2 regions of the Kitasatospora sp. NPDC002543 genome follow, and region 2 is predicted to be linked to the other one. Evidence: riboswitches for the same ligand, from Rfam matches in the RefSeq annotation. Region 2 holds a riboswitch; the other holds the start of a gene.

Region 1 (11,779 bases), on a different contig from region 2:
GCCCGGGCCACGCCCGGATCCGGGTGCACCCCCGAGACGGCCGTCAGCACCGAGGCCGCCCGCGGGTGGCCGGACTGCCGGGCCCGGGCGAACAGCCGGACCGGGTCCCCCGCCGAGGCGCCCTCGACGTGACCGACCAGCAGCTCGGTCTCGCCGTGGTCGAGCACCGCGGCCGCGGTGTCCACCCAGAGCCAGGCCGCGTCCTCGGCACCCAGCACGTCGGCCGGGGCGACGCCCTCGTCCGCGCGCTCCGCCAGCCACAGCAGCGCGTAGGGGCGCAGCACCGGCTCGTCCACCGACGCGCGCACCGCCTGCTCGGCCGGCCCGCCGGCCACCCGCAGCGCCTCGAAGGCCAGCCCGCGCACCAGTGCGTCGTCGCCCTGGGCGGCCTCCAGCAGCTCACCCACCGCCCGGTCCGCCGGACGGGCCGCGACCCAGGCGCGGAACTCGGCGCGGGCCGGGCCCGGCGAGTAGTCCGCGCAGGCGTTCAGCAGCTCGAAGGCGCTCTGCTCGATGTGCCCGGCCGCGGTCTGCGCGACCGTGCAGATCTCCTCCAGCTTCGCCCGCACCGCCCAGTGGCCGAGCGGCGACAGCTCCGCGGCATCGTTCCTGCGCACCAGCGCGCCGACGGCCGCCAGGCCGTCCAGCATCCAGTCCAGGACGGCCGCCACGTCCGAGGGCGCGGGCGGGGTGTCGATCTGCGGCGCGCGGCAGGTGCCGCGGACGGCGGAGACCGCCGAGGCCGCGTGCGGCACCGGCGACAGGCCCGGCCCGCCGAGGCCGGCGCCGACCCGGCGCTCGTCCAGGCCGCGGCGCAGCAGCTCCAGCAGCTCGCTCTCGGCGACCGGGCCGTCCACCAGGTGCAGGAAGGAGAGCAGCTGCGGGGCCTGGTCCACGGCCTGACCGGCCAGGACGGCGAACACGCCGCGCAGCGCGGCGGGCGGCACCGGGGCGAGCAGGGTCCAGGCGTCGAACAGCGCCGACCAGCCGCGCACCACGGCCTCGTCGTCGTGCTCCCAGGCGTGCAGGCGCCAGCCGGGGCCGGCTCCGCCGTCCCGGGCCTCCACCAGGCCCACCAGCAGCGCCTGCCCCCAGGCCTTGGCCGCGGCGCCGACCGTCATGGCCAGCGCCCGGCCCGCCGCACGGGCGTCGTCCGGGAGCAGTTCGCCGCGCTTGTCGACCTCGGCCAGCTCACCGGACCAGCGGGCCACCCGGACGGCGTCCACCAGCATCCGGCGGGCCAGCGGGGCGAGCTCGGAGGGTGCCGGGAAGCCCTCCGGCACGGGAACCCGGCCCCGCCCGGGAGCCGGAGCGGGTCCTCGTCGCCGGGGTACTCCGTTACGGGGGACACCCGCCCCGCCCGGCCTGCCACCGGCAGGCCGTTGGGCCGTTCCGGGGAGACGGGTCACCGTCGCACCGGTACCGATCGTCGGCGGGAGCGGGGCATCACGGTCGCGCGGATTCCGAGACGTCACGTCGAGCAGTCTTCCCCTTGTACCGGCCTTCTGTCACATCCGGTTGTCCGTACGACCGGGCGACCGGGGGCGGCACCTCCGCAAGATCGGGCAACAGCGGCAAACCGCCTGGCCAAAAATGTGTGACCTGCCCATGCCACCCGATGCGCCCCGGTTGCCGGGAATGCTCGGCCGGTCACTGTGCGTGCAGGTGGGGGGTGAGGGGCCGGTCCAATTTTCGCCCCTGACAACGGGGCGGGTTTTCGCGGGGGCGTTCCGGCCCACGGACGCCGGGCGGGACTGTCCAGCCCGATTCCGGACGGATGGCGAACCGGATGGCGGGATCACGCCGCACGAGAAGTCGGACCGGCCGACTTCTCGTGCATCTCCGGCGAAATGGAGAAACGTTCATTTACGGGCGGGGGGAGGCCCGCCCGGAAAAGACCGGCGAAGCCCGGCCGAAATCGGCGCGCGAGGAGGGGGGCGAGGCGTCCGGAACGAGACCCGCGGGAAACGGGCGCCCCGCACGGGGCACCCGGGGCGCGGAGCGGGGGCCGGACGTCCGGGGCGGGGCGCGGGACAGCCGGGGCGGGGCGCGGGACGCCCGGGGCGGGGCGCGGGACGCCCGGGGCGGGGCGCGGGACGCCCGGGGCGGGGCGCGGGACGGCCGGGTGCTCAGAGCAGGGGCGTGAGCCAGCGGCGGAGGAGCTCGGTGTAGTGGTCGGGCGACGAGTTCCAGAGGGCGGCGTGGTCGGCACCGGGGAAGGGCCGGAGGCTCACCACGTCGCGGCGGGCGGCGGCCAGCTTCTCGGCGGTGCCGAAGGGCGCGATCGGGTCGTCGGGGCTGTGCAGGAGGAGGGTCGGCACCCGCAGGTCCGTGCCGTCGGCGATCCGGCCGAAGTCGGCGAGGTCGACACCGGTGCGGCCCTCGGCGGCGAGGGCGCCCAGTTCGGCGGCCGTGCCCCGGAAGCCGGCCCGGGCGGCGTCCCGGCGGGCCGAGGTCGGGAGGTCGAGCACCGGCGAGTCGAGGACCAGGCCGCCGACGGCGTGCGCCCACGCGGAACGGGCCACGGTCTGGAGGACCGTCGTCGCGCCGACGGACCAGCCGTAGAGGATCACCTTGCCCGCCCCGCTGTCGAGCGCCAGCCGCACGGCCGACTCGACGTCGCGCCACTCGGTCTCGCCGAAGTGGCTGAGCCCGTCCGGGGAGGCGGGGGCGCCCCGGTCGCCGCGGTAGGTGACGGCGAGGGCCGGCAGGCCGAGCCGGCCGAGGACGGGGAGCACCGGGAGGGCCTGCTGGCGGTCGGCCCCCGGACCGTGCACCAGGACCACCCAGGTGCCGCGATTGCCGTCGAGCCGCCAGGCGGGCAGGGCGCCGAGCTCACCGTCCGCGGTGGTGTCGGCGAAGGCGAGGCCGAGCGCCTCCATCGGGTCGCCGAGCAGGACCCTGGGGGTGAAGCGCACCTCGGTGCCGGCGGCGAGGGTGCCCCGGTCGGCGCGGACCAGCCGGCGGGTGACGCCGCGCTCGTCGCCGTGCAGGACCTCCTCCACGACCGCGTGCCCGCCGTCCGCCCACTCGACCGCCCAGCGGCCGGGACGCAGGCTCGCCGGGCTGCGGGTGAAGGTGACCCGGCCGGGGGCGAGGCCGCGGACCACGACCGGCCCAGACTCCTGGACGGCGGTCACCGGACGGACCATCCGCTCGGAGGCCCGACGGCCGATCACCAGCACGGCGGCCCCGACCGCGGCGGCCGCCACGACGGCGGCGGTTCCCCAACGCATTTCGCTCCCCGCTCTGTTGCTCACGGACCGGACGGTGTTCGTGCACAAGTTCACCGGTGCGCCGCCGCCCGGGCCACCGGGCTGGGCCGTCCGGGTCACCCGGGCGGCGGCCGGGCGGTGCTGAGGAGGCGCCAGGAGCGGCCGGCGCACGCCCGGCGTGCGGCCTTCCGGGCGGCCCGCCGCGTGACCCGCCGTGCGGCCCGCCGTGCGGCCCGCCGTGTGACCAACCCCTCCGTGACCTCGGTTGACTCCCGGTTCGGGCCCGTGATGGGATCCTGGGGCCAAACGGAGGCATGGAGAGGAAGCCGGTGGAAGTCCGGCGCGGTCCCGCCACTGTCACCGGGGAGCACGCTCGGAACATCGCCACGGCGGGCCGTCCACGGCCGCTGGAAGGCTCCGTGGGTGCGTTCGACCCGGAAGCCAGGAGACTCTCGCCGCCGTCACGTCGATCCAGGGCGCGGACCCTGAGTGAGGACACGCACGCGATGCAGGCTGCCCCGCCACGCCGGACTCCGAGCTGCCTTCCGCCGTGCCGCCCTCCCCGCCGCCACGCGCCGTGCGGCCGATGACCGCGCGCACCCCCTCCCCCGCTCCGCGTCCGCTGACCCGCGCCGCCGCGTTCGCGCTCGGCGCCGTCGCGGGCTACGCCGCCGACGCCCGCTTCGGCGACCCCCGTCGGGGCCACCCGGTGGCCCTCTTCGGCAGCGCGGCGACCCGGCTGGAGCGGCGGCTGTGGCGCGACGGACGCGGCGCCGGGGCCGGGTACACGGCGCTGTGCGTGGGCGCGGTCGCGGCGGGCGCGCTCGCCCTGGACCGCACGGTGGGCCGGCGCCCGCTGGGCCGGGCGGCGCTGGCGGCGGCCGCGGCCTGGACGGTGCTCGGCGGCACCTCGCTGACCCGGGAGGCGCGCACCATCGGCCGCTCGCTGGCCGACGGCGACCTCACGGCCGCCCGGGAGCGGCTGCCGCACCTGTGCGGACGGGACCCGAGCGCGCTGGACGGGCAGCAGATCGCCCGGGCCGTCGTCGAGTCGGTGGCCGAGAACACCGCCGACGCCGTGGTGAACGCGCTGGCCTGGGGCGCCCTGGCCGGCACCCCCGGCCTGCTGGCCTTCCGCGCCGTGAACACCCTGGACGCCATGGTGGGCCACCGCTCGCCCCGCTACGCCCGGTTCGGCTGGGCCTCGGCCCGGCTGGACGACGTGGCGGGCTGGCCGGGCGCCCGGCTGACGGCGCTGCTGACGGTGGCCGCCGCACCCGAGCCCCGAACGGCCTGGCGGGTCTGGCGGCGCGACGGCTCCGCCCACCCGAGCCCGAACGCGGGCCAGGCCGAGGCCGCGTTCGCCGGTGCGGTGGGCGTGCGGCTGGGCGGAACGCTGCGCTACGGCGAGCGGGTGGAGCACCGGCCCGTACTGGGCGAGGAGCTGCGGCCGGTGACGGTGGACGACATCGAGCGGGCCTGCGCGCTCTCCCGGCGGGTGGGCGCACTCGCGCTGGGTACGACGGTCGCGGGGCACGTCCTGCTGAGGATGCCGCTGAGGAAGAGGGGACGGGCATGACGAACGCGCTGCTGGTCGCGGGGACGACCTCGGACGCGGGCAAGACCGTGGTGACGGCCGGGATCTGCCGTTGGCTCGCCCGCCAGGGCGTGCGGGTCGCGCCGTTCAAGGCACAGAACATGTCGCTCAACTCCTTCGTCACCGCCGACGGCGCCGAGATCGGCCGCGCCCAGGCGATGCAGGCGCAGGCCGCCCGGGTGGAGCCGGAGGCGGCGATGAACCCGGTGCTGCTCAAGCCCGGCGCGGACGGCCGCAGCCAGGTGGTGCTGCTCGGCAGGCCGGTGGCCGAGGTGGGCGCGCTGGACTACCGCGAGCGCAAGCCCCTCCTGCTGGAGCGCGCCCTGGAGTGCCTCGCCGACCTGCGCGGCCGCTACGACGTGGTGGTCTGCGAGGGCGCGGGCTCGCCCGCCGAGATCAACCTGCGCGACCGCGACATCGCCAACATGGGCCTGGCCACGGCCGCCGGCCTGCCGGTGGTGGTGGTCGGGGACATCGACCGCGGCGGGGTCTTCGCGGCGATGTACGGGACGCTGGCACTGCTGTCGGCGGAGGACCAGCGGCACGTGGCGGGCTGGTTCGTCAACAAGTTCCGCGGCGACGCGCGGCTGCTGGCGCCCGGGCTGGAGATGCTGCACGAGCTGACCGGCCGTCCGGTGCTGGGCACGCTGCCGATGCTGCCCGGGCTCTGGCTGGACGCCGAGGACTCGCTGGACCTCTCCACGGTGGTGGACCGGGCGGACGGGCCCGGGCCGCTCGGCGCGGACGTGCTGCGGGTGGCGGTGGTGCGCTTCCCGCGGCTGTCCAACTTCACCGACGTGGACGCGCTCGCGCAGGAGCCGGGCGTGCTGGTCCGCTGGGCGACCAGGCCGGAGGAACTGGCCGACGCCGACCTGGTGGTGCTGCCCGGCACCCGCGCCACCGTCGCCGACCTCGCCTGGCTGCGCGAGCGCGGCCTGGAGCCGGCCCTGCGGGCGCGGGCGGCGGCCGGACTGCCGATCCTCGGGGTCTGCGGCGGCTACCAGATGCTGGCGCACTCGATCGTGGACGAGGTCGAGTCGAAGGCGGGCGCCGTCGAGGGCCTCGCACTGCTGCCGACGCGCGTGCGGTTCGGCGCCGAGAAGGTGCTGGCGCGGCCGGTCGGCGAGGCGTACGGGCAGCGGGTCGAGGGCTACGAGATCCACCACGGGGTGGTGGCGGTCGAGGGCGGGGAGGCCTTCCTGGACGGCTGCCGGGTCGGCGCGGTCTGGGGCACCACCTGGCACGGCGCGCTGGAGAACGACGGCTTCCGCCGTGAACTCCTGCGCGAGGTCGCCGAGTCGTCCGGCCGGGCGTTCGTCCCGGCGCCGGACACCTCCTTCGCCGCGGCGCGCGAGGCCCGGCTGGACCGGCTGGGCGACCTGATCGAGGAGCACGCGGACACCGACGCGCTGTGGAAGCTGATCGAGGGCGGGGTGCCGGCGGCCGGATCGCTGCCGTTCCTCCCGCCCGGGGCCCCTGGGAGTGACGCATGAGCCTGAGCCGGATACGACAGGAGTGGGGTACGGCATGAGTGACGTCCGCTATCCGTTCACCGCGATCGTCGGCATGGCCGACCTGCGGCTCGGGCTGCTGCTGAACGCGGTCTCCCCGGCCGTGGGCGGCGTGCTGGTGCGCGGCGAGAAGGGCACCGCGAAGTCGACCATGGTGCGCGCGCTGGCCGGCCTGCTGCCGTCCATCGCCACCGTGGACGACTGCCGCTTCGCCTGCGACCCGGCCACGCCCGACCCGCAGTGCCCGGACGGGCCGCACGTCTCCCCGTCCGCCTCCGAACGGCCCTCCCAGCTGGTCGAGTTGCCGGTCGGCGTGGCCGAGGACCGGATCGTCGGCTCGCTCGACCTGGAGCGGGCGCTGGCCGAGGGCGTCAAGGCGTACGAGCCCGGGCTGCTCGCCCGGGCGCACCGCGGCGTGCTCTACATCGACGAGGTGAACCTGCTCCAGGACCACGTGGTGGACCTGCTGCTGGACGCCGCCGCGATGGGGCGCTCGTACGTCGAGCGCGAGGGCGTGTCGGTGCGGCACGCCGCCCGGTTCCTGCTGGTCGGCACCATGAACCCGGAGGAGGGCGAGCTGCGGCCGCAGCTGCTCGACCGGTTCGGCCTGACCGTCGAGATCGCCGCCACCCGGGACCCGGCCGAGCGCGCCGAGGTCGTCCGCCGCCGGCTCGCGTACGACGTGGACCCGGCCTCGTTCGCCGCCCGGTTCGCCGCCGAGGAGCGGGCGCTCGCCGAACGGATCACCACCGCACGGGAGTTGCTGCCCAAGGTCGAGCTGACCGATGTGGCGCTGCGTCAGATCACCGCCGTGTGCGCCGCGTTCGAGGTGGACGGGCTGCGCGCGGACATCGTGATGGCCCGCACCGCCGTCGCGCTGGCCGCCTGGGACGGGCGCACCGAGGTGCTGGAGGAGGACGTCCGCAAGGCCGCCCGGCTGGCACTGCCGCACCGGCGCCGCCGCAACCCCTTCGACGCCCCGGGGCTGGACGAGGAGCAGCTGGACCGGACGCTGGAGGAGCACGCGCAGCCGGAGGACCCGGAGCCCGAGGGCGACGGGCCCGGCCCGGACGGCGACGGCGGACCGGAGGACGGCGGGCCGGACGGGGGCGGCCCCGACGGCGGCGGCGCGCCCGAGCCCTCCGACGGCGGCCCCGAGGCCTCCGCTCCCGAGACGTCCCCGTCCGAGGGCACCGTCCCCGAGGGCACCTCCCCCGAGGGCGGCGAGGAGCCCGCGCAGCCGCCCGCACCGGCCCGACACCCCTCCCCCTCGCGGGAGTCGGCGCCGGTCGCGGCCGGGGACCCGTACCGGACCCGGCTGTTCACGGTGAAGGGCACCGGGCACGGCGCCCAGGGCCGCCGCTCCCCCGCCGAGACCACCGGCGGGCACACCATCCGCGCCCGCCGCCCGCAGGGCGCGCTCGGCCGGCTGCACCTCACCGCGACCCTCCAGGCCGCCGCGCCGCACCAGGCGGCGCGCGGGCGCAGCGGGCGGGCACTGGTGGTGCACAAGGACGACTTCCGCGAACAGGTGCGCCAGGGACGGGAGTCCAACCTGGTGCTGTTCGTGGTCGACGCCTCCGGTTCGATGGCCGCCCGGCAGCGGATGACCGCCGTCAAGGGCGCGGTGCTCTCGCTGCTGATGGACGCCTACCAGCGCCGCGACAAGATCGGCATGATCACCTTCCGGGGCGCGGGCTCCGAGCTGGCACTGCCGCCCACCTCCTCGGTCGAGGTCGGCGCGGCGCGGCTGGAGTCGCTGCCCACCGGCGGGCGCACCCCGCTGGCCGCCGGCCTGCTGCGCGCCCACGAGGTGCTGCGGGTGGAGCGGCTGCGCGACCCGAACCGGCGCCCGCTGCTGGTCGTGGTGACCGACGGCCGGGCCACCGGCGGGCGGGACGCGCTCGCGCAGTCGCACCGCGCGGCCGGGCTGTTCGCGGCGCAGGGCACCGCGAGCGTGGTGCTGGACTGCGAGTCCGGCCCGGTCCGCCTGGGCCTCGCCCGCACCCTCGCCGGGCGGCTCGGCGGCACCGCCGTCAGCCTGGACGAGCTGCGCGCCGAGGGCGTGGCCTCGCTCGTCCGCGAGAACCGTTCCGCGCACCGCGCGACCACCACGATGCGAAAGGCGGCCTGAGCCGACATGCCCAAGGGTGTCCCCGAGAGCGTCCCCGACGACGGCCTGACGACCCGTCAGCGCCGCACGCAGCCGATCACCGCCGTGCACACCGGGCCCGGCAAGGGCAAGTCCACGGCCGCCTTCGGCATGGCGCTGCGGGCCTGGAACCAGGGCTGGTCGGTCGGGGTGTTCCAGTTCGTGAAGTCCGCCAAGTGGAAGGTCGGCGAGGAGAACGCCCTGCGCGTACTCGGCGCCTCCGGCGAGGGCGGCACCGTCGACTGGCACAAGATGGGCTCCGGCTGGTCCTGGATCCAGCGCTCCGCCGAGCAGGAGATGTCCAGCGAGGAGGCGGCCAAGGAGGGCTGGGAGCAGGTCAAGCGGGACCTCGCGGCCGAGACCTACCGCTTCTACGTGCTGGACGAGTTCACCTACCCGATGCACTGGGGGTGGATCGACCCGGACGAGGTGGTGGCCGTGCTCAAGGACCGCCCGGGCAGTCAGCACGTCGTCATCACCGGCCGGTACGCACCCGAGGTGCTGACCGGATTCGCCGACCTGGTCACCGAGATGACCAAGGTCAAGCACCCCATGGACGCCGGCCGCAAGGGCCAGCGCGGCATCGAGTGGTAGATCGAGTGGTAGACCGTTGAGCACCGTCCCCCCGGGCAGTACGCCCCCGCGCACCGTCCCCCGCCTGGTCGTCGCCGCGCCCTCCTCGGGCGCCGGCAAGACCACCGTCGCCACCGGCCTGATCGCGGCGCTCGCCGCGCGCGGGCTGGCGGTGTCCCCGCACAAGGTCGGCCCCGACTACATCGACCCGGGCTACCACGCGCTCGCCGCCGGCCGCCCGGGCCGCAACCTGGACGCCTTCCTGTGCGGGCCGGAGCGGATCGCGCCGCTGTTCCTGCACGGCGCGGCGGGGGCGGACGTCGCGGTGGTCGAGGGCGTCATGGGCCTGTTCGACGGGGCCTCCGGGCGCGGCGAACTGGCCTCCACCGCACACGTGGCCAAGCTGCTGCGGGCACCGGTGGTACTGGTGGTGGACGGCTCCTCGCAGTCCCGCTCGGTGGCCGCGCTGGTGCACGGCTTCGCCTCCTGGGACCCGGAGGTGCGACTCGCCGGGGTGATCCTCAACCGGGTCGCCTCCGACCGGCACGAGCAACTCCTGCGCGAGGCCCTGGAGGAGGGCTCCGGCGTGCCGGTGCTGGGCGCGCTGCGCCGCTCGGCGGCCGTCGCCACGCCGTCCCGCCACCTCGGGCTGATCCCGGCGGTGGAGCGCTCGGCGGAGGCCCTCAAGGCGGTCGCCGACATGGGCGAACTGGTCGCCTCCTCGGTCGACCTCGACGCCCTGCTCGAACTCGCCCGGACCGCGCCCGCACTGGACGCCGAACCGTGGAACCCGGCGGACGAGGTCGCACCGGTGGCCGGCCGGCCGAGGATCGCGGTCGCGGGTGGCGCGGCCTTCTCCTTCTCGTACGCCGAGAACGCCGAACTGCTGGGCGCGGCGGGCGCGGAGGTCGTCCCCTTCGACCCGCTGCACGCCGACACGCTGCCCGAGGGGACGGCCGGTCTGGTGATCGGCGGCGGGTTCCCCGAGCTCTACGTGCGCGAGCTGAGCGGCAACGCCGCACTGCGCGCCGCCATCGCCTCGTTCGCCGCCGTCGGCGGGCCGATCGCCGCCGAGTGCGCCGGACTGCTCTACCTGGGGCGGGAGTTGGACGGTCTGCCGATGTGCGGCGTGCTGGCCACCGACGCCCGGATGACCGAACGGCTCACCCTGGGCTACCGGGAGGCGGTCGCGCTGCACGACTCCCCGCTCGCCCCGGCCGGCACCAGGCTGCGCGGCCACGAGTTCCACCGCACGGTCTGCGAGCCCGGCGCGGGCGAACTCCCCGCCTGGGGCTGGCGCCTGCCCACCGGCCCCCGCACCGAGGGCTTCGCCGCCGGCAACGTGCACGCGTCCTACCTGCACCTGCACTGGGCGGGCGCGCCGGCACTGGCCTCCTCCTTCACCGGCGCGGCGGCCGCCTTCGCGGCGGGCTCCACCGCCACGCCGGGCGGCGGGCGGGGATAACGCCGCGACACCCCGAGGCGGGCGGGTCTAGGGTGCCCGCATGCATGTGATCGTCCTCAACGGCGGCTCCAGCTCGGGCAAGTCGAGCATCGCCCGATGCCTGCAGGAACTGCTGCCGGAGCCCTGGCTGCACCTCGGCACGGACACCATGGTCGAGGCGCTGCCGCCGTCGCTGCGTTCCGGCGGCGAGGGGATCGGCGGGCTCGAGGGCGGGGACGGGACGGTCGAGGTCGGCCCGGTCTTCGCCGCGCTGGACGCCGCCTGGACGCTCGGGGTGGCGGCGATGGCCCGGGCCGGAGCCCGGGTCGTGGTGGACGAGGTGTTCCTCGGCGGCGCCGCCTCGCAGTCCCGGTGGCGGGCGGCGCTGGAGGGCCTGGACGTGCTCTGGGTCGGGGTGCGCTGCGATCCGGCGGCGGCGGAGGAGCGGGAGGCCGCGCGCGGCGACCGGGTGGCCGGGATGGCCGCCGCGCAGGCGGAGGCGGTGCACCGGGGGGTCGCGTACGACCTGGTGGTGGACTCCACGCGGGCGTCCGCGGCGGACTGCGCCCGGACGGTGGCCGCGCGGGTGGCCGCGGTCGACTCGTCCCGCCCGCGGGCGGGCGCCCCGGAGTAGCGCCGCCCGCGGACTACTCCCGGTCGAGCAGCGCGGAGAGGTAGCGCGCCACCTCGTCGCGCAGTTCCTCCGGCGCCGGGATGTGCCAGTGTCCGCTGCCCGCCGTCGCGTTGAACAGGACCCCGTCGCACCAGCGGATCAGGCGGCGGGCGTCGGCCGCCGGGTCGGCCGAGCCGGACCGCCCGAGCAGTTCGGCGGCGATGTCCGCGAAGCGCCCGCCCAGACGGTCGTAGACGACGCGCAGTTCGGGCCGCCGGGTGGCCTCCAGGGCGAGTTCCAGGCGGGCCAGGGTGAGCCGGCGGCCGCTGGTGAGCGCCTGGTACAGCACGTCGGCGCCGACCCGGACGAGGAGGTCGCGCGCGGCGGCGGGGGCGGGCGGGGCCGCGACGGGCGGGAGCGTGGCGGGAGAGCGCGCGGTGGAAGAGCGCGCGGCGGGAGAGAGCATGGCGGAAGAGCGCGCGGCGGGCGGGTCCTCGGCGAGGACCGGGTATTCCTCGGTCTCCCGCTCGACGATGCGGGTGAGCGCGAGTTCGAGCAGCGCGGCTCTGGTGCGGGCGAGGTTGGAGGTCGATCCGGCGGGCAGGCCGGCCTCCTCGTCGACGGCCCGGTGGGTCAGCCCCCGCAGGCCGCGCTCGGCGATCAGGGCGATGGCG
Region 2 (11,779 bases):
ATGGACGAGATCCTCTACGAACTTCGCGAGCACGCCGCCGGACTCAACGCCGGACGCTGGGACTACCTGTTCAGCCTGATCAAGAACTTCGCCAACCACGGCCCGCGCTACGTCCTGCCCGACCGCGCCACCCTCACCATGACCCAGCCCTTCATGCGCGCCTACACCGACCTGCTGGTGCGCACCTGTCACCGCCGCGGCGCCCACGCCATCGGCGGCATGGCCGCCGCGATCCCTCAGCGCGACCCGGAGGCCAACGCCGTCGCACTGACGAAGGTCCGCGCCGACAAGGAGCGGGAGGCCGGCGACGGCTTCGACGGCTCCTGGGTCGCCCACCCCGGCCTCGTCGACACCTGCCGCGCCGCCTTCGACGCCGTCCTCGGCAACCGCCCGAACCAACTCGACCGCTCCCGCGAGGACGTCGAGGTCACCGCCGCCGACCTGCTGGGCGTCCACCGGCTGACCGCCGGCCTGCCGACCGAGCAGGGCGTGCGCTCCAACGTCGCCGTCGCCCTGCGCTACCTGGTGGCCTGGCTGAACGGCTCCGGCGCCGTCGCCGTCTTCGGGCTGATGGAGGACGTCGCCACCGCCGAGATCGCCCGCTGCCAGATCTGGCAGTGGCAGCACCACTGCACCCGACTGACCGGCGGGTCGCTCGTCACTCCGGGCCTGGTGCGGCGGCTGATCGACCGGGAACGCGCCACCCTGCGCGGCGAGGGCGCCGACCCGGTCCTCGTGGACGACGCGGTGCGGATCCTGGAGGAGACCTCCCTCGGCGCGGAGCTGCCCGCCTTCCTCACCACCGAGGCCTACGCCCGCCACCTCGTACGCGTCCGCACCGCGGCCTGAGCCGCCCGACCACGGAGGGAGCGCACCATGAACGACATCCGCCGTGTCGCCGTCGTCGGCGCCGGGCAGATGGGCTCCGGCATCGCCGAGGTCTTCGCCCGCGCCGGACTCGACACCATCGTCTGCGAGAACGGCTCGGCGGCGCTGCGGGCAGCGCGAAGCCGGATCGACCGTTCCCTGCACCGCGCCGTCGAGCGCGGACGGATCAGCGAGGAGCAGCGCACCGACGCCTGGGCGCACCTGCTGTTCGCCGACGACCTGGACGCCCTGGCCGACCGCCAACTCGTCGTCGAGGCCGTCGTCGAGGACGAGCGGGTCAAGGCCGACGTGCTCACCACGCTGGACAAGGTGCTGTTCGCCGAGGACGCCGTCCTGGCCACCAACACCTCGGCCGTCCCGGTCACCCGGCTCGGCATCACCACCGGCCGGGCCTCCCACGTCCTGGGCCTGCACTTCTTCAACCCGGCGCCGGTGATGCCGCTGGTCGAGCTGGTCACCTCGCTGCACACCGCCCCCGCCGTCGTCGACCGGGTCGGGGCCTTCGCCCGGGACGTCCTCGGCAAGCACGTCGTGCACTCCCGCGACCGGGCCGGCTTCGTCGTCAACGCGCTGCTCGTGCCCTACCTGCTCTCCGCGATCCGGATGGCCGAGGCCGGCCACGCCACCCCCGAGGACATCGACGCCGGCATGGTCCACGGCTGCGCCCACCCCATGGGCCCGCTCGCCCTCGCCGACCTCATCGGCCTGGACACCGTCGAGGCCATCGCCCGCTCGATGTACGACGAGTACAAGGAACCGCTCTACGCACCCCCGCCGCTGCTCTCCCGGATGGTCGAGGCCGGCCTCCTCGGCCGCAAGAGCGGCCGCGGATTCCACCCGCACCGGACGGTGTGACCACACGTGTCCCGTCGGCGCCCCTACCTCTGTCGCGGAGGGTTGGAGCGTCGGCGGGACATTGCGTTCCGTCTGATGGCGAATCGTCGGACAGGCTCCGGACAGCCCCGCTCCGCTCCGCGGCATCGGCCCGGCCGCCGCACACGCGTGAACAAGCTTGAATCCCCGTGCCACCCGGGTGAAGAGCCCGATGCCGACGCGAGCACTGTCCGGATGCCGATCAGGGCGTCCGGTCGGGGTCGGCTCGCGCTGGCAGGACTGCGCGGATGTCGGCGAGCAGTTCCGGAAGTCCGCGCTCGGGCCCCAACCGACCGATCGAACTCTCGGCGTGCTTCGCGGGAAGGTCGGCCAGCACCCGTTCAGCCTCGCGCAGCAGCTCCCGCCCGCGCCGCAGGTCCAGCTTCATCCGGGCGACCTGGGCTTGCTGTACGCCGAGCTGGCGGCGTGAGGATTCCAGTCCGGCGTACTGCTCCGGGGTGAGGAGGACGAACCGGGCTCCGTCCATCGTCACCGTTCGGGGCTTCCCGGGTTTGGGCATGGCATTGACCTTTCCGGTTCACGAGGGCGCCGTCTCCGCCGACCGCATGGCAGGGGGCACCGGCGCGGTGCCGGTGCCGGTGCCGGTGCCGTCCGGGGCCTCGAAACGCACCGTGGGTTCGAAGTTGGCACGGCGGGCGGCACGGCGGAAGACCGTGAGGACGGCCGGGCCGACGACGAGGACGGCGGTGAAGGTGGTGACGGCGCGGCCGGTGTCCCAGCCGAGCGAGGTGGCGAGGTCGAACAGCAGGTAGCGGTGCCACTGTTCGGTGAAGGGGAGCCCGGGGAGGTAGGCGATGGAGCTGTTCGGGTCGGTGGAGAACGGCCAGAAGGAGAGGTTGAGCAGGAAGCCGAACAAGTAGCCGGAGAACGCGCCGTAGGCAGCCAACATCGGCAGCTCCAGGCGGGGCCGGGCCTTCGGCAGCAGTCCGGCGAGCATGCCGACGAAGGCGCAGCCGAACATCTGGTAAGGCATCCAGGGGCCGACGCCGCCGGTGAGCAGGGCGGAGGCGAAGAGCGAGGTGCAGCCGAGGGTGAAGCCGAAGCCGGGGCCGAAGATCCGGCCGGCCAGGACGAGGACGAAGAAGACCGTCTCCACTCCGGCGGTACCGGCGCCCAGGGGGCGGAGTCCGGCGTTGACGGCGGACAGGACGCCGAGCATGGCGAGGGCCTTGGCGTCGATGCCGCCGGCCGAGATCTCGGCGATGACGACGGCGAGGACCAGGACGAGCAGGGCGCCGAAGATCAGCGGCGGGGCGTAGGAGGAGCCGAACTTCCCCGGCGCGACGACGAACGGCCAGGTGAAGGCGACCAGACCGATGAAGGCCGCCAGGGCGACCACGACCCGGGCCCGGCCGGGGATCCGGACGGCGGTCACCGGGCCGCCTCCGCGGTCTCCAGCACCCCGGCGACCTGGTTGACCGTCAGGTAGGCGCGCGGGGCGAGGATCTTGGCGGTCTGCGGGGCGAAGGTCGGTGAAGCGACGATCACCTCGGCGGTGGGGCCGTCGGCGACCACCTCGCCCTCGGCCATCACCACCACCCGGTCGGCGGCGGAGGCGACGAACTCGACGTCGTGGGTGGAGACCACGACGGTGCGCCCCTCTGCGGCGAGAGTGTCCACGATGCCGGTGAGCGCCTCCTTCGCCTGGTAGTCGAGCCCCCGGGTGGGCTCGTCCAGCAGCACGACCCTTGGTGCGGCGGCCAGCTGGATCGCCAGCACCAGGGCCAGCTTCTGGCCCTCGGAGAGGTCCCGGGGGTGGGTGCCGTCCGGGATCCCGGGGGCGAGGCGGTCGAGGATCTGCCGGGCGGTCGGCCCGTCGGCGTGATCGGCTTCGAGGTCGCTCTGCGCGAGCTCCTGGGCGACGGTCTCCAGGTACAGCAGGTCGGTCGGGGTCTGCGGGACGAGCCCGACCAGCCGGCGGGCCCGGGCCGCGGTCAGGCGCTTGGGGTCCTCGGCTTTCCCTCCCCCGGTGCCGGTGACCTTCACGCTGCCGCCCTGCCGGGGCCCGGAGCCCTGCAGGGCCCACAGCAGCGAGGACTTGCCGGAGCCGTTGCGGCCCATCAGCGCGGTGACCTCGCCGGCGCGCAGCGCCAGGTCGACCTCCCGGACGGCGGCCACCGGACCGTACCGGACGACCACCCCCCGGGCGTCCAGCACCCGTTCCCCCACCACCGCTGCCCGGCGTGGCGGAGGAACGGGCACATCGGTGAGCCGCTCGCGCAGGGACACGGCGGCGCGGCGGGCGTCCCGGACGGACAGCGGCAGCGGCTGCCAGCCGGCCAGTCGGCCGAGGCCGACGACGGGCGGTGCGATCGCGGTTTCCCGGAAGACCTCGGCGGGCGGCCCGTGCACGACCGTCCCGTCGCCGGGCAGGTAGGCGACGCTGTCGGCGTACTGGACGACGCGTTCCAGCCGGTGCTCAGCGAGCAGCACGGTGACGCCGAGGTCGTGCACCAGCCGGGTGATCGCGGCCAGCACCTCCTCGGCGGCGGTCGGGTCGAGCGCGGAGGTCGGCTCGTCCAGCACCAGCACGCGCGGGTGCGCGGTGAGCACCGAGCCGATGGCGACACGCTGCTGCTGCCCGCCGGAGAGCTCGTGCAGGGCACGGTGGCGCAGCTCGGCCAGACCGAGCAGGTCGAGGGTCTCCTCGACGCGCTTGCGCATGGTCTCCGGCGGGATCGCCAACTGCTCCATGACGTAAGCCAGTTCCTCTTCCACCGTGTCGGTGGTGAAGCCGGCCAGCGGGTCCTGCCCGACCACGCCGACCACGTCGGCGAGTTCGCGCGGCGGGTGGTGGGCGGTGTCGCGTCCGTCCACGGTGACGCGGCCGCGCAGGGTGCCGCCGGTGAAGTGCGGCACGAGGCCGTTGACGGCGCCGAGCAGAGTGGACTTGCCGGCGCCGGTGCGGCCGACCACCAGGCAGAGCTCGCCCTCCGGGATGTGCAGGTCGACGTCGCGCAGGACGGGCGTCGTCGCGCCGTCGTACACCACGCCGACCTGGTCGAATCGGATCACGTGGTCACCTCGGTGTGCGAGCGGTCGGTACTGGTGGGAGGAGGGCGGAGGCTGCGGGCGTTCGGCCCGGCGGTGGGGAGACGATCCCCGCAGCGCCCGCCACAAGCAGGGCGAGCACCGGGACGAGCGGCAGCGTCGGCCAGGTCAGCGGGTACAGGGACGGGTTCAGGTCGGTGGCGTCGTAGCCGACGGTGGCGAACAGCAGTACTGCGGCGGTCACCCCGCACCCGGCGACCGCCCACTCGGCGGCCCGCCAGCGGTCCGGGCGGTAGGTGGTGCGCCGGACGCGCCGCCCGCCGAGCAGGAGGCCGGCCACGCACAGCACGGCGCCCGCGAGGAAGGCGGGCAGACCGAGCGCGGCCGGCGCCGTGCCGTCCAGCAGCCCGTACACCCCGGCGCACAGGCCGCACATGCCGAGCAGCATCAGCGCGCCGGTGAGCCGGCGGGAGCGGCGCGAGGCGGTGCCGGAGCGCCCGTAGCCGCGCGAGTCCATCGCGGCGGCCAGGCTGAGCGAACGCTCCAGCGCGTCCTCCAGGACCGGCACCACGATGCTGCGCAGCGCGCGAACGCCCTTGCGTTGCCCAGCGCGCAACCGCCGGGCCCGGGCGACGCGTTGGACGCTCTGCACCAGCTGCGGCGCGACACTGAGCGACACCGTCACCGCGACGCCCAGCTCGTACAGGGCACCCGGCAGCACCCGCAGGGCCCGCTTGGGGTTCGCGAGGGTGTTCGCGGCGCCGATGCAGCAGATCAGGCAGGCCAGCCGCAGCCCGTCGAAGGCCGCGGAGAGCGTGGCCTCCAGCGAGACCGGGCCGCCGATCCGGATGCCCGCGTACCAGTCGGGGGTGGGGATGTGCGGCAGGGAGAAGAGCAGGTGGTCGTGCGGGGTGATCCCGGTGGCGAAGACGCACCGGAAGACCACCCGGATCGCCACCACCGTCAGGGCCAGCCACAGGTAGTAGGTGAACCCGCGCGCCCACGGGGCCTCGCTGCGACGGGCCGTCACCACGTAGCCGAGCACGGCGAGGACGAGCAGGAGCAGCAGCGGGTTGGTGGTGCGGCTGGCCGCCGTCGCCAGGGCGAGTGCCCAGGCCCACCAGGCCAGCGGGTGGAGGTTGCGCGGGGCGCGACCGTTCCCCGCCGCCCGCCCGGGGGCGAGCGGGGAGGAGTCGGCGACGGCCTTGTCGAGCATGGTCATCCGATCACTCGGTCCGTCGACGGCGCTGCCGCGCGGCGACCACGGTGGCCACGCCCAGCGCCACGACGAGGACGGACCCGAGCACGGCGGGGAACATCGAGCCGGAGTCGTGCGGGGCGTCGGCCACCGGGTCGGCGTTGACCGCCCCGCCGGGTACGGCGGGGGTGGGCGTCGGCGCGGCCACGGCGGGCTGCTCCGTCGGCCGGTCGCTCGGGGTGTCCGTCGATGCCGCGGTGGGCGGCTCGACCGGTACCGGGGTCGCGGGTACCGGCGTCGGCTCGGGGGCACCCGGCGGCGTGATGCCGTCCTCGGGGGTAGCGGGGCTGCCGCTCCCCGGGGGCGTACCGGGAGCGGGCGGACGTGCTCCGCCCGCCGGGGGCTTGGCGGGCGCCGGAGCCCGGCCGGTTCCGGACCCGCCGGTGGTACCCGACCCGCCGGTGGTGCCGCTCGATCCGGTACCGGAACCGCCGCCGGTCGTCCCGCCGCCGCCGCTGCCCGTCGATCCGCTGCCGGAGCCGCCCGTGGTGCCCTGGCCGGGGTCGGCCGGCTGCCCGCCGGGGCTGGAGTCGTGCGCCCGGACGCTGTCCGGCGAGAAGGCCGGACGGCCCTCGGTGCCCTCGACGTTGGTGCCGCCGAAGATCCACAGGTCGACGCTGCCCGGCTTCGGCTGGTAGAGCATCGCGCCCAACTGGCTGTACGACCAGGTGTTCTGGCCCGGATCCGCGTGCCAGTACGACCAGTAGGCCGTGGCCGGAGGCGTCAGGACGCACTTCTCCTGGTCCGGGGTCGGGAACTGCTTCCCGCCCTGGAACCCGCTGTAGCCGATCCGGCAGATGAACGCCGGGCCGTCGTGCCCCGTCCCGGTGGTCTTCCAGCCGCCCTGGTTGAGCAGGGTGTACCCGGTGGTCGGGGTGGTCCCGCAGGACCGCAGCAGCGGACCGCCCCACTTGCCGAAGTCCACGGCGAGGACCACGCCGGAGGTGGTGGTGCACTGGTCCATCGGCAGCGGTGCGGCGGCGGCGGGGGCGGTGCCCACGGCGACACCGCCGAACGCCACGGCCAGGGTCGCGGCGGCGGCACCGATCAGCCGGCCGAAGCGCCGGATCACCGGTGACGCCCCGAACCGGAGGCGGTACGACGGCGGGCGGCCAGGACGGCCACAGCGCCGAGCACGGTCAGCAGACCGGCCGCCCCGGTCAGTGCCAGTGCTTCGCTCCCCGTCGCCGCGAGGCCGCCGGTACCGGACTGCCCGGCCCCGGCAGGCACGCCACCGCCGACCGGTTCACCGACGAGCGGGGCGTCGGACGGACGGGTGGTCGAGCCGTCACCGGGATCGGACGCGACGGAGGTGGGGGACGTCGTCGCCGACGGCGTGCCGGTGCCCGTCGGGGTCGGCGTGCCGGTTGCGCTCGCGGTGCCCGTAGGCGTGCCGGTCGGCGTCCCCGTGGGCATCTGCGTCGGAGTCCCCGTGGGGGTCGGCGTCGGCGTACCTCCGAGGGAGCGGGTCAGCGTCCCGAAGGAGATCCCGGTAGCACCGCCCAGCACCTGCGTGGAGGCCCGGACGTCCGAACCCTGCTGTCCGCCGGAGGCGACGTTGAACCCGCCGTCGCCGTTCTGCTGCCCGGCGAGGAAGTCGAGTGCCTTGTCGATCTGACCGTCGTAGGTGTTCTTGCGCAGCGTCATGCCCTGTACGGCCAGGGCGGCCGAGTTGGTCGAGTCACCGGCCGCGCCGGGGAAGCCCCCGTCCGGCAGCTGCCGCGCGGCGAGCCAGCCGAGCCCCTTGTCGACCGCCTGCGCGGCGTCCTCGCCCGGGACCAGGGCCAGGGCCATGACCGCCATCGCGGTGCTGTCCACGTCGGAGTCGCCGGTGGCGGGGATCAGGCTCGGCCAGGAGCCGTCCGCGTGCTGGAGGCCCTTCAGGTAGGCGATGGCGGGGGCCGCGCCGGCCGACTCACCGGCCCGGAGCTGAGCCATGACGGCGAGCGCCTGGGAGAAGACCGAGGTGGCGTAGGCGTAGTTGCCCGGGGCGTCGCAGCCGGTGTTCGCGTCGGCCTTGGTGCACACCATCGCCGCGAGGGCGGCGATCAGGTCGTGGCCGCCGAAGTTCCGCGGGTCCCGGCCGACGACCTCGGCGAGCAGCGCTTCCTTGCCGATCGAGCCACCGCCGGCGTACTCGGTTCCGATGGCGGTCCAGTCGTTGACGGTACGATCGCTCGCGTCCTTGCCCTGCTGGTCCAGGAAGTCGACGATCCGGCGCAGCGCGGCGTCGTCGGTGCCGGTGGCGGCGAGGGCGTAGGCGCCGTCGATGGTGAGGCCGAAGTCGGCGAAGGCCGGGAAGCCCTCGTAGTAGTGGCCGCCGATCAGCCGTGCCGGGTCGGTGAGGTAGGCGCTGCCCTTGGCGGCGTCGGGCTTCCTGCCGACGGGCGGGGTGGGCGTCGGGGTGGCGCCGTCGGGGTTGTGCCGGACGCTGGTGAGGTCGGTTCCGGTCAGGGCCAGGATGGCCTGTTCGGTGGCGGCGGCGTCCGGGTCCGGCGTGAACGCGTCGGGGCCGAAGCCGCCGTCCTTGTTCTGGCGGGCGGCGAGCCAGGCGGTGGCGGCGGCCCAGCGGGCGCCCTGGCCGGTGGCCTGGAAGGCCTGGGCGGCGCTCGCGGTGCTGGTGGTGTCGCCGGGTGCGCCGGCGTACGGGAGGAGGGAGCCGTCGGGCTGCTGGCTCGCCGCGAGCTGGTCGGTGGCCTTCTTGGCGGTTGCCTCGTAGCCGGGGGCCGTGCGCAGGGCGAGGGCGGCGGCCGCGGTGGTGAGCGGGTCGGATTCGCAGTGGTCACCGGCGACGATCATCGAGCCGGCCATGCCGCCGTCGGCGCACTGGAAGGCCGTGAAGCGGGCGAGTGCCGGGGCGGGCGGCGTGACGCCGGCGCGCTGGAGTGCGATGACGCCCAGGGACTGGACCCAGGGCGAGGCCGCACCGAGGAAGTCCCCGGCGGCGGTGCACTTGCCGTTCTCCCCGGCTGCCGTGCAGACGTGGTCGGTGAGCGCGGCGAGCAGGTCCCGCCCGCCGAAGGTGCGCGGGTCGCGGCCGGTGCTCTCCGCGACGAGAGCCAGCAGGGCGGCGGCCCTCGTGTCGGGCGCGCCGGTGGGGCCGTCGGGGTACAGGAACGCGTCGGTGTGGTCGACGAGGAAGCCGACGACCTTGCGCAGCGCCGGGTCCTGCGTCCCGGCGGCGGCGAGCGCGACGGCGGTGAGGGCGGTCCGGGGGTAGTCCGGCCCCGGGGCGGCCCAGTTCTCCATGTGGTCGCTGCCGACGAGTTGACCGGCCAGCCAGGCCGCGGCCGCGGCCGGGTTGCCGGTTGCGGAGGGCCCGGTGGGGCTCGCGGTCGGGGTCGGGGTAGCCGAGGGGGAGGAGGAAGGCGAAGGGGACGCCGAGGAGCCACCGTTCTTGGAGCGGACCGAGTCCGGGGTGAAGCTCGGTGCCCCGCTGGTGCCGCCGATGTCGGTGCCGCCGTACACCCAGGCCTCGACCTCGCCGGGCTTGGGCTGCTGCGTGCCGGCGCCGAACTGACTGTAGGACCAGGTCTGTTGGCCGGGTGCGGCGATCCAGTACGACCAGTACGCGGTGGCCTGCGGGGTGTTGACGCACGGTTCCTCGGCCGGAGTGGGGTACTGGACGCCGCCGTTGAAGGTCCCGGTGCCGAGCCGGCAGATGAAGGCGGGCCCGTCGTGCTCGGTCCCGGTCGTGGTGAAACCAGCGTTGTGCAGCAGGTTCATCCCGGTCGTCGGGTGGGCGTCGCAGCCGCGGACGACCCCGCCGCCCCAGTGGCCGAAGTCGACGGCGACGATCGCGCCCGTCGTCGCCGTGCACTGCTCGATCGGGTCGGCTGCCGCGCTGCCGGGGTGGCCCAGCAGGACCGTTCCGCAGGCGGCCACTGCGACGGCCGTGGTGACCAGAAGCGAGCCCAGCTCTCTGCTTCTGTGACGCGTAGGACTGCTGCTGACCCTCACCGGCGACTCCCCGATCGGTCGTCGGGGTCCCACGGCGCAGCCGACGGCTCTCCCCGGTACGGGGACCGTCGTGACCGCGTCGTAGTCCACGACGACGCATGTACTCCTGAACAAGGCCCCGGCGCAGGCATTCCGGCTCACCGGCCCTTGCGGGCGGGTCTACGGTTGCGGGTCAGCGCCGGAATCGGACCGGCTTCCCCTGACTGCCGAGGATGAAAAAGCGGTTCATCACACCACGCGCTCGAAGTCGTCGTCAACGAGTCGTCATGTCACTTTCACCACCTCGTAGATCCGTTCACGGGTGCGGTAACGTCCGCGGTGGCCGAGCGGGGGAATCCGGTGCGAATCCGGAGCTGACGCGCAGCGGTGTGGGGCGGTGGTTGCACCGGTCCCGAGCCCGAATGCCCGCGCGGTCGTGCAGCACCAGCACCAGCCAGCCCACGCGATCCGGGCGGCCGCCGCCCCCACCGCGCGCTCCCCGAACGAGTGCCGGCGCCCGGGGCAGGACCGGCGCGCCCGTCACCCCAAGGAGCCCGTTCCGTGTCCGTTCCCGCGCACTCGCGCCTCATCTCCTCACGTCTCGCCTCCGCGGCGACCGTCTCCATGGCCGCCGGCGCCCTCCTCCTGTCGGCCGTCCCTGCGCACGCCACCGCCTCGCCGAGTCAGATAGCCACCTCCAAGAGCACCGGCGTGACGTACCTCAAGTCCCTCCAGGCCGCCGACGGCAGCTACGTCACCGGCGGCGGGCTCTCCAACGAGTGGGCCTTCAGCGCGCTCGCCGCCGCCGGGACCGCCTCCGCGGACGTGACCCCCGGCGGTGACACCAGCAAGAACGCCCGCCTCGTCTACCGCAACCAGCTCGCCGCCCCCACTTGGCCCAGCGCCTCGCCCGTGGTGACGGACTACGAACGCGGCATCCTCAACTCCTACGCGGCCGGCATCGACCCTGCACGGATCGGCCCGGGCCGCAACCTCGTGGCCGACCTCGCCGCCTACTGGCAGACCGCCGAACCCGGCTACTACGGCCCGTCCGCGAACTTCAACGGGACCGTCTTCGGTCTGCTCGCCCTCGGCGGTGCCAAGACCCAGAGCGGCGGACAACGCGTCCCGCAGTCCCTGCTGAACGCCTCGGTCGCGACCGTGCGCGCCAACCAGCACAACGACGGCGGCTGGAACTACAGCAAGGCCGCCGGCGACCCGACCGCGCTCGCCCAGGGCAGCGACATCGACATGACCGGCGCCGCCATGGCCTCGCTGTGTGTCGGCGGCGTCCCGAACACCGACGCCGCGATCGTGGCCGCGAAGAACTTCCTCAAGGGCAAGCTCGCCTCCTCCGGCGCCTTCAACGCCATGTTCGGCGTCAACACCGACTCCAACGGCTGGGCCGTGTCCGGCCTCAACGCCTGCGGAATCAACCCCCAGGGCACCGACTTCACCAGCGGCACCGGCAAGACCCCGCTCGACTTCCTCATCGCCCAGCAGTTCAAGCCCGGCGGCGGCTTCAAGTACCTGCCCACCGACACCTCCCCGTCGCCGTACGCCTCCGTCGACGGCCTGCGCGCCGTCGCCGGCGCCGGGTTCACCGCCACCCCGCCGGCGCCGACCACCGCGGGCGAACCCGCCTGGTCCGCCACCACCGACTTCACCACGGGTACCGTCGCGAAGCTCGCCCTGGTCGTCGACGACGGCACCGGCAGCCTCAAGGTCTGCGCCGTCACCCTCGCCCCCACCGGCACCACCACGACCCTCGGCGACGTCCTCGACGCGGCAGCCACCGCCACTCCGAGC

What was found. A riboswitch is a leader RNA that binds a small molecule or an ion and turns the genes downstream of it on or off. The one in region 2 is predicted to bind cobalamin.
Region 1: it holds a riboswitch for cobalamin, as region 2 does, so the genes downstream of both, ACWD4P_RS29700 (cobalamin biosynthesis protein) here and ACWD4P_RS09455 (prenyltransferase/squalene oxidase repeat-containing protein) in region 2, are expected to answer to the same signal.

Annotation. Positions count from the first base shown of each region.
Region 1 covers NZ_JBSFWR010000092.1:21,951-33,729, reverse strand. The annotation lists gene ACWD4P_RS29710 (hypothetical protein) at 1-1,283, opposite strand, end outside; gene ACWD4P_RS29705 (alpha/beta hydrolase family protein) at 2,130-3,236, opposite strand; cobalamin riboswitch at 3,535-3,667, shown strand; gene ACWD4P_RS29700 (cobalamin biosynthesis protein) at 3,802-4,794, shown strand; gene ACWD4P_RS29695 (cobyric acid synthase) at 4,791-6,305, shown strand; gene ACWD4P_RS29690 (putative cobaltochelatase) at 6,340-8,457, shown strand; gene cobO (cob(I)yrinic acid a,c-diamide adenosyltransferase) at 8,464-9,069, shown strand; gene ACWD4P_RS29680 (cobyrinate a,c-diamide synthase) at 9,086-10,513, shown strand; gene cpt (chloramphenicol phosphotransferase CPT) at 10,560-11,126, shown strand; gene ACWD4P_RS29670 (TetR/AcrR family transcriptional regulator) at 11,140-11,779, opposite strand, start outside.
Region 2 covers NZ_JBSFWR010000015.1:14,067-25,845, forward strand. The annotation lists gene aceB (malate synthase A) at 1-849, shown strand, start outside; gene ACWD4P_RS09425 (3-hydroxybutyryl-CoA dehydrogenase) at 877-1,743, shown strand; gene ACWD4P_RS09430 (hypothetical protein) at 1,964-2,281, opposite strand; gene ACWD4P_RS09435 (ECF transporter S component) at 2,300-3,157, opposite strand; gene ACWD4P_RS09440 (ABC transporter ATP-binding protein) at 3,154-4,797, opposite strand; gene ACWD4P_RS09445 (CbiQ family ECF transporter T component) at 4,802-5,989, opposite strand; gene ACWD4P_RS09450 (hypothetical protein) at 6,000-7,103, opposite strand; gene ACWD4P_RS09455 (prenyltransferase/squalene oxidase repeat-containing protein) at 7,100-9,916, opposite strand; cobalamin riboswitch at 10,097-10,242, opposite strand; cobalamin riboswitch at 10,284-10,418, shown strand; gene ACWD4P_RS09460 (hypothetical protein) at 10,595-11,779, shown strand, end outside.